One region of the Pantoea sp. F_5 genome, then DNA from elsewhere that is predicted to be linked to it. Evidence: predicted binding sites of a transcription regulator. Region 1 holds the regulator's gene; each other region holds the start of a gene.
What was found. Region 1 encodes PurR, which represses purine synthesis genes. Its sites were predicted from a motif close to CANGCAAACGTTTGCNTG; they were not measured.

Region 1 (2,204 bases):
TCAGATCAGTGCATTAGGGGAAGACTACTGGCAGCGCCACTATATTGGTGCGCGTCGTGTGATGACGCCGAAAAACATTCGCTGATCAGCACTACAGTTCGAAAAAAGCCGGGATAATCCCGGCTTTTTTATTAGTGCAGAATGGCAGTAAAACTAAAGGCCACAATCATCAGCAGACAGCCGACAGTAGTCATCAAAGCCAGTTTCAAATCAGTACTCATTACCTGCTCCTTAGTCACACACTTTGTAGGGATATGGCATTTTCCCACATGACCTGGTAAAAATCTCGTTTTATCCGTTCAGCCTTGTTAGAATCCCGCCTTTGTTGCGCAACGCGCGCAACCCTGATTCCGTTTGCGCATCTTTTCAGGCGTTTTTTCTCCGCCAGCAGCCTGTTTACCGGCCAGAAAAACCGTATTTTTGCGGAAAATTCCCTGAGAAGACGCAAACGTTTAACATTACGCTTATCATAGAGTTAGGTAAGCAATGGAGTCCGATTTTCATGGCAACAATTAAAGATGTGGCGAAACGCGCTGGCGTCTCAACGACCACCGTTTCGCACGTCATCAATAAAACCCGCTTTGTCGCTGAAGAGACGCGCGAGGCGGTCTGGCAGGCAATTAAAGAATTGCACTACTCGCCGAGCGCTGTCGCGCGCAGCCTGAAAGTAAACCACACCAGGACGCTGGGTCTGCTTGCCACGTCCAGCGAAGCGCCCTATTTCGCTGAAATTATTGAGGCGGTTGAAAATCACTGTTTTGATAAAGGTTATACGCTGATTCTGGGGAATGCGCATAACGACCTGCAAAAACAGCGCGCCTACCTCAGCATGATGGCGCAGAAGCGCGTCGATGGCCTGCTGGTGATGTGCTCTGAGTATCCGGACGATCTGCTGCAGATGCTGGAAGAGAACCGCAATATCCCGATGGTGGTGATGGACTGGGGCGAATCGCGCGCAGACTTCACCGACACGGTCCTGGATAATGCTTTCCAGGGTGGCTATCTGGCGGGACGCTATCTGATTGAACGTGGACACCGTGATATTGGTGCGATTCCCGGTCAGATGGAGCGTAACACCGGCGGCGGACGTCATGCCGGCTTCCTGAAGGCGCTGGAAGAAGCGGGTATTCAGCCACGCGCGGAGTGGATTGTGCAGGGTGACTTTGAGCCGGAGTCGGGCTATCAGGCGATGCAGCAGATCCTGTCGCAAAAGCAGCGCCCGACCGCCGTGTTCTGCGGCGGCGACATCATGGCGATGGGGGCCATTTGCGCCGCCGACGAAATGGGTCTGCGCGTGCCGCAGGATATTTCGGTTATCGGTTATGATAATGTGCGCAACGCACGCTATTTCGCCCCTGCCCTGACCACGGTGCATCAGCCTAAAGCCCAGTTGGGTGAGAAGGCGCTGGATATGCTGCTCGACCGCATTACCAGTAAGCGCGAAGTGTCACAAACGATTGAGGTCCATCCGACGTTGATTGAGCGGCGTTCAGTAGCTGATGGTCCGTTCCGCGACTATCGCCGCTAATCCTCGCTTAACCACTCCTGATTAAGCGTTCGCGCATCACCCAGATAGCTGAGCAACCAGCCTGTCGCCGGTGATGCGCGATCCTCTGCCCAGCTAACGCAACAGGGACTGTCCGGAAATGCCACCGGCAGCGTCAGCTCCACCAGCTCGCCAGTGTCGAGCAGTGGCCTTGCCAGATGACCCGGCACCATCGCCACGCACAAGCCCGCCTGCACGCACTCCAGTCCGGTTTGCCACTCCGGCACCACCAGCCTGCGCTGGTTATCCAGCGTCCATGTCATTCGACGCGGTAGTGCGCGTGATGTATCTTCCAGTACCAGGGACGGCCAGCTACGCAGCGTGTCGTCATCTATCTTGCTCGCCTGCGTCAGAGGATGATCGGGCGCGACCACGCAGCGCCAGTTGAGCGTACCCATATCACGAAACGCAAACCGTCCCCCCACCGGAATCGCCTGCGTGGCACCAATTGCGACTTCCACCCGGCCATCGGCCAGTGCATCCCAGACACCGTTAAACACTTCGTAGCTGATGATCAGTTCCATATCGGGGAAGTGGCGATAGAAATCTTTGGCCAGCTGTCGGGTACGCTGAGGTTTGGCAATACGGTCAACAGCAATGCTGAGCTGCCCGCGCCAGCCGTTGGCCAGCTGCTGACACTGCCGCCGTGTGGCAAGCA
Region 2 (2,204 bases), on a different contig from region 1:
GCATAATCGGCTTATGGTAGCCGCGCAGCTCGGTGCCGTTGTGGCTGGTGACCTGCTCTTCATAGGTACGGAAGTAGCCATTCAGTGCCGGACGACCAAATTCGTTGTTAAACGCAGCGCCGCCCAGAGGCCCGTCGGTCATGATTTCCAGCGCGCTGACGATGCGCACCGGTTTGCCGAAGTCCTCTTCCCACGGCTGTTCAAAGCCCGGGATGCGCAGATTAGAGACCGAGAATCCAACCAGGCCCGCTTTGGGCTTGGAGCCGCGCCCGGTTGCGCCCTCATCGCGAATCTCACCACCGGAACCGGTCGCTGCGCCCGGCCACGGCGAGATGGCCGTTGGATGGTTGTGCGTTTCCACCTTCATCAGGATGTGCGCGGCTTCCTGATGCCAGCGGTATTCGCTCTCACCGGCATCAGCAAAGAAACGGCCGACTTCTGACCCTTCCATCACGGCGGCGTTATCTTTATAAGCAGAGAGTACGAAGTCTGGCGTCTGCTCCATGGTATTTTTGATCATCTTAAACAGCGACTTCGGCTGTTTCTCGCCGTCGATAATCCAGTCGGCGTTGAAGATCTTGTGACGACAGTGCTCAGAGTTCGCCTGCGCAAACATATAGAGTTCAATGTCGTTGGGATTGCGGCCCAGCGCGGTAAATGCCGCCACCAGGTAGTCGATTTCATCATCTGCCAGCGCCAGACCCAGCGAGATATTTGCCTGAACCAGCGCCTGACGGCCCTCACCGAGCAGATCGACACTCTTCACCGGCTGCGGCGTATGGTGCGCAAACAGCTGCTCTGCCTGCGCCAGATCGCTATAGACCGTTTCCATCATCCTATCGTGCAGCAGTGTACCCAGCGTCTGCCACTGCGCTTCCGTCAGTTGCGGAGCCTGCACATAAAAAGCCAGACCGCGTTCCAGACGACGTACCTGCGGCAGACCGCAGTTGTGAGCAATGTCGGTGGCCTTAGATGACCAGGGCGAAATGGTGCCGGGACGTGGTGTCACCAGCAGCAGACGTCCCTGAGGGGCATGTTCAGCGAGAGAGGGACCATACTTCAGCAGGCGTTGCAGGCGGCTCTGTTCGTCAGCGGTTAAGGGCGTACTGACATCAGCAAAATGGATGTACTCAGCGTAAATATCACTCACCGGCAGATGAGCGTCCTGAAAGCGGGTCAGCAGTTTGTTTACACGAAATGCCGACAGGGCGGGCGAACCACGCAGAATTTCCATTAATAAGTCTCTCGTCAGGGCGCCGGGCGACGCTTGATTGGGCGCAACAGGGAAAACGGGGCGTATTATAGAGAAAGCGACCTCGTGACGAAACCGTTTGCGCACAATTTTTGGTAACCCGGATTTGCCTGAATTTTGCGCAAAAGCTGCTATAAAAGTTGCTCAGTGTGATTTTGTTGCGCAAAATGCCCCTCGCTCTGGGAGTTCAAAGAAGATAAATACTGCCTTTAAAAGACAGAGGCCTTAGAGCCAGCGAGAGATAACTATTTGAAACGCCTAAAATTTAATTATCTGTTTATCGGTCTGGTTGCCGTGCTGTTAGCGTTAGCGCTGTGGCCATCCATTCCCTGGTATGGGGGTGGGCAGGACAGGATTTCACAGATTAAATCACGGGGAGTCCTGCGGGTCAGTACTATCAGCTCCCCATTGACGTACTACACAGTTAACCAGTTACCGGCCGGTATGGATTATGAGCTGGCAAAACGCTTCGCCGATTATCTTGGCGTCAAACTGAAGGTGACGGTTCGTCCTAACCTGAGCGATCTGTTTGATGACCTTGACGATGGTAAAGCCGATTTGCTGGCCGCTGGCCTGAACTACAATAATGAACGCCTGACGCGCTATCAGACCGGGCCAGGTTACTACAACGTTTCACAACAGCTGGTCTATCGCGTGGATAAGCCACGCCCTAAAAACCTCGGTGACTTAAAGGGGCGGCTAACGGTTGCGTCAGGATCGGCCTATCTGTCAACGCTGAAGAGTGCGCGTTCCAGTCAGTTCCCCGATTTGGACTGGGCGATCTCCACCGATCAGAGTCCTAAAGCTCTGCTGGAAGCGGTCGCCGACGGCAAGCTCGACTATACCATTGGTGATTCCGTTACTATTGCCCTGATGCAGCGCATCTATCCGCAGCTGGCGGTGGCGTTCGATGTTACCGATGAAGAGCCGGTAACCTGGTATGTGCGGCACA
Region 3 (2,204 bases), 420 kb from region 1:
GATGGCTGGGATTTTGCCGTTCAGTATCAGGGCAAAAACGAACGTGACGAAATTCGTCGTTCAAATGGCGATGGCTGGGGCCTCTCAACCTCTTACGTTTCACCAATCGGCGTAGGTATTGTTGGTGCTTATAGCAGCAGCGATCGTACTGATGCACAGGCAGCCGGTGTAGCCGCTAACGGTACTGTTGTTGGTCAGGGCAAGCGCGCTGAAAACTGGGCAACCGGTCTGAAATATGACGCGAACAATGTTTATCTGGCCGCTTACTACGGTGAAACCCGTAATTCAACGCCATTCGATCTGACAATTGCTCCTGGTACCACCACGACTGCATTCGCTAATAAGGCTCAGAACATTGAGCTGGTTGCACAGTACCAGTTCGACTTCGGTCTGCGTCCTTCCGTTGCTTACGTGCAGTCTAAAGGCAAGGATATTGAAGGCGTGGGCGATGCTGACCTGGTTAAATACATCGACGTTGGCGCGACGTATTACTTCAACAAAAACATGTCTACCTATGTGGACTATCAGATCAACCAGCTGGATGACAACAACCGTCTGGGTCTGAATACTGATGACACCGTAGGCGTAGGCCTGGTTTACCAGTTCTAATTCTGCTTTAAGCATGTTGAAAAACGGGGCTCAGGCCCCGTTTTTTTATGGCTGTTATTTAGCTTGTCCGCGTTTCTTCCCGTCCTTTTGCTCAGCGTTAACCTCAGCTTCTCCTGATAGCAAAATCAAAGCCGCAAAATAGTCGATTTTGTCTCGCAAACGGTTGGCATTTGCCTGGCCGGGCGCTACCCTGACAGCTCTCTTGCTTACGTTCACGCTAATGGACCTGACACATGTTTGAATCGATCTCTGCTGCACCCGCCGATCCTATTCTCGGGCTGGCCGATCTGTTTCGTGCTGACGACCGCCCTGAAAAAATCAACCTGGGCATCGGCGTCTACAAAGACGAAACCGGCAAGACCCCGGTACTGACCAGTGTTAAAAAAGCTGAGCAATACCTGCTGGAAAACGAAACCACGAAAAACTATCTCAGCATTGATGGTCTGGCTGATTTTGCCCGCTGCACACAGGCCCTGCTGTTCGGCAATCAAAGCCCGCTGATCACCGCAGGCCGCGCCCGCACGGCTCAGACGCCAGGTGGCACAGGTGCGTTACGTGTAGCAGCAGATTTCCTCGCCACGCAGACCTCTGTAAAGCGGGTCTGGATCAGCAATCCGAGCTGGCCGAATCACAACAACGTATTCAATGCTGCCGGTCTTGAAGTCTGTGAATACCATTACTATGACGCAGCAAACCATACGCTGGATTTCGAGGGGATGCTGGCGTCACTGCAGCAGGTTCAGCCTGGCGACGTGGTGTTGTTCCATGGCTGCTGCCATAACCCGACCGGTATCGACCCGACGGCTGAGCAGTGGCAGCAGCTGGCGCAGCTGTCACAGACTAATGGCTGGTTACCGTTGTTCGATTTCGCCTACCAGGGCTTTGCCCGTGGTCTGGATGAAGATGCAGAAGGCCTTCGTATTTTTGCCGCGTCACATCAGGAGCTGATCGTCGCCAGCTCATACTCGAAGAATTTTGGTCTCTACAATGAGCGCGTGGGTGCCATCACGCTGGTAGCGGCCGACGCCGGCGTAGCAGAAACCGCATTCAGCCAGGTGAAATACACCATTCGTGCCAACTACTCCAACCCACCGGCGCATGGTGCTGCTGTTGTCGCCACCATTCTCGGTAACGACGCGCTGCGTACCATCTGGGAGCAGGAGCTGTCAGATATGCGTCAGCGCATTCAACGCATGCGTCAGCTGTTTGTGAACACCCTGGCGGAAAAAGGCGCGCAGCGTGACTTCAGCTTTATTATTAAACAGAACGGCATGTTCTCCTTCAGTGGCCTGACCAAAGACCAGGTGATTCGCCTGCGTGAAGAGTTCGGTGTCTATGCCGTTAACTCAGGCCGCGTGAATGTGGCGGGCATGACGCCAGACAATATGTCGGCGCTGTGCGAAGCGATTGTCGCCGTGCTGTAACGCTGACGACGAAAAAAATGGGCCATCAGGCCCATTTTTTTATTTCAGATAAAATGACAGATTGTTTACTGCAGGAAAGGATTACTGATGCGTTCATGCCCCAGTGTGGAAATCGGGCCGTGGCCAGGAACAAAAGTCACATCATCGCCCAGCGGCAGTAATTTTGTGTGG
Region 4 (2,204 bases), on a different contig from region 1:
TGCCGACACCGCAGTTAAAGGTACGGTACATCTCGAAACGGCTGACGTTGCCCGCCTGCTGTAACCAACTGAAGACTGCTGGCCACTGCCAGCTCTTCTCGTCGATCACGGCCTGGGTGTTGTCGGGCAGGACGCGCGGGATATTTTCCCAGAAGCCGCCGCCGGTCAGGTGTGCGATAGCATGCACATCGACCTGTTCAATCAGGCTCAGGATATTTTTCACGTAGATGCGGGTCGGTTCCAGCAGATGATCGGCCAGCGGTTTGCCTTCCAGCTGTTCAGCCAGCGGATCGGTGTTGCTGACTTCCAGAATCTTGCGCACCAGCGAATAGCCGTTGGAGTGCGGGCCGCTGGAGCCGAGGGCGATCAGTACGTCGCCATCCTGCACCTTACTGCCGTCGATAATTTCTGACTTTTCCACCACGCCGACACAGAAACCGGCCACGTCGTAATCTTCGCCGTGATACATGCCTGGCATCTCAGCGGTTTCACCGCCCACCAGCGCACAACCTGACTGCAGACACCCTTCGGCGATGCCGGTGATCACCGCAGAGGCAGTATCCACATCCAGTTTGCCGGTGGCGTAGTAGTCCAGGAAGAAGAGCGGCTCAGCGCCCTGAACCACCAGGTCGTTGACGCACATCGCGACCAGGTCAACACCAATGGCATCGTGACGTTTGAGATCCATCGCCAGACGCAGCTTGGTGCCCACGCCATCGGTGCCGGAGACCAGCACGGGTTCACGGTATTTTTGCGGCAGCGCGCAAAGCGCACCAAAACCGCCCAGTCCACCCATCACTTCCGGGCGACGCGTCTTTTTCACTACGCCTTTAATACGGTCAACCAGAGCGTTACCAGCATCAATATCAACACCGGCGTCTTTGTAACTGAGAGAGGTTTTGTCGGTCACTGCGAGGTCCCCACGCGAGTTGCGGTTGGTGGTTTAAAATAAAGCGCGGCAATTCTATCAGTGCAGGCAAACGTTTGCGAGTGCGGGATTGCGCCTCAGGCGATTTTCATTAATCCTCTATTTTTCCCGGTAAACCCGCGGCTTTGCGCAAGAGCAGGTGGCGCAGGGCGCAAAAGGCGGTATAATCCCGCGATTTTTTTTAGCTCAACTCATTCCGGGAGAACACCAATGAAGATCGTGGAAGTCAGACACCCGCTGGTCAAACATAAACTGGGCCTGATGCGTGAGCATGATATCAGTACAAAGCGTTTTCGCGAGCTGGCCTCTGAAGTGGGCAGCCTGCTGACCTACGAAGCGACCGCCGATCTGGAAACAGAGCGCGTCACCATTGAGGGCTGGAACGGCCCGGTAGAGATCGATCAGATCAAAGGTAAAAAAATCACGGTGGTGCCGATTCTGCGTGCCGGCCTGGGCATGATGGAAGGGGTGCTGGAACACGTTCCCAGCGCCCGTATCAGCGTGGTGGGTGTTTACCGTGATGAAGAGACGCTGGAGCCGGTTCCCTATTTCCAGAAGCTGGTCTCTAATATCGAAGAGCGCCTGGCGCTGGTGGTCGACCCGATGCTGGCGACCGGCGGTTCCATGATTGCTACCATCGACCTGCTGAAGAAAGCGGGCTGCACCAGCATCAAAGTGCTGGTTCTGGTTGCCGCACCAGAAGGGATTGCTGCACTGGAGAAAGCGCATCCTGATGTTGAGCTTTACACCGCGTCAGTGGATCAGGGACTGAACGAAAAGGGTTACATCATTCCCGGTCTCGGCGATGCCGGGGACAAGATTTTCGGAACCAAATAAATCGCACAGCCGACCAGAGAGTCGGCTTTTTTTTGGCAAAAATAGTGCCCCGAACGGATTCGGTCTGCCGCAAGGCGCACCGGCGTGCCTGCTGCTGTGCAGAGACGCGAACCCACGGGGATAAAAAACATAAGGGGATAAATGATGACTCGTCGCGCCATTGGCGTCAGTGAACGGCCGCCGTTACTGCAAACCATTCCACTCAGCCTGCAACACCTGTTCGCCATGTTTGGCGCTACGGTACTGGTGCCGATTCTGTTCCACATCAACCCGGCGACGGTGCTGTTGTTCAACGGCGTCGGCACACTGATTTATCTCTTTATCTGTAAAGGCAAAATTCCCGCCTATCTTGGTTCCAGTTTTGCCTTTATCTCGCCGGTGCTGCTGCTGTTGCCACTGGGTTATGAGGTCGCGCTGGGCGGATTTATCCTGTGCGGCG

Region 2: the regulator PurR is predicted to act here: its motif matches at 1,321-1,338, upstream of purL (phosphoribosylformylglycinamidine synthase).
Region 3: the regulator PurR is predicted to act here: its motif matches at 762-779, upstream of F3I44_RS02610 (amino acid aminotransferase).
Region 4: the regulator PurR is predicted to act here: its motif matches at 974-991, upstream of purM (phosphoribosylformylglycinamidine cyclo-ligase).

What each region holds. Positions count from the first base shown of each region.
Region 1 is NZ_VWUO01000002.1:456,614-458,817, reverse strand. Features, by position in the region: gene F3I44_RS04660 (C40 family peptidase) at 1-85, shown strand, start outside; gene F3I44_RS04655 (YnhF family membrane protein) at 132-221, opposite strand; gene purR (HTH-type transcriptional repressor PurR) at 503-1,528, shown strand; gene punR (DNA-binding transcriptional activator PunR) at 1,525-2,204, opposite strand, start outside.
Region 2 is NZ_VWUO01000001.1:22,596-24,799, reverse strand. Features, by position in the region: gene purL (phosphoribosylformylglycinamidine synthase) at 1-1,234, opposite strand, end outside; gene mltF (membrane-bound lytic murein transglycosylase MltF) at 1,502-2,204, shown strand, end outside.
Region 3 is NZ_VWUO01000002.1:32,195-34,398, reverse strand. Features, by position in the region: gene ompF (porin OmpF) at 1-609, shown strand, start outside; gene F3I44_RS02610 (amino acid aminotransferase) at 843-2,033, shown strand; gene F3I44_RS02605 (MBL fold metallo-hydrolase) at 2,099-2,204, opposite strand, start outside.
Region 4 is NZ_VWUO01000001.1:88,124-90,327, forward strand. Features, by position in the region: gene purM (phosphoribosylformylglycinamidine cyclo-ligase) at 1-910, opposite strand, end outside; gene upp (uracil phosphoribosyltransferase) at 1,139-1,765, shown strand; gene uraA (uracil permease) at 1,910-2,204, shown strand, end outside.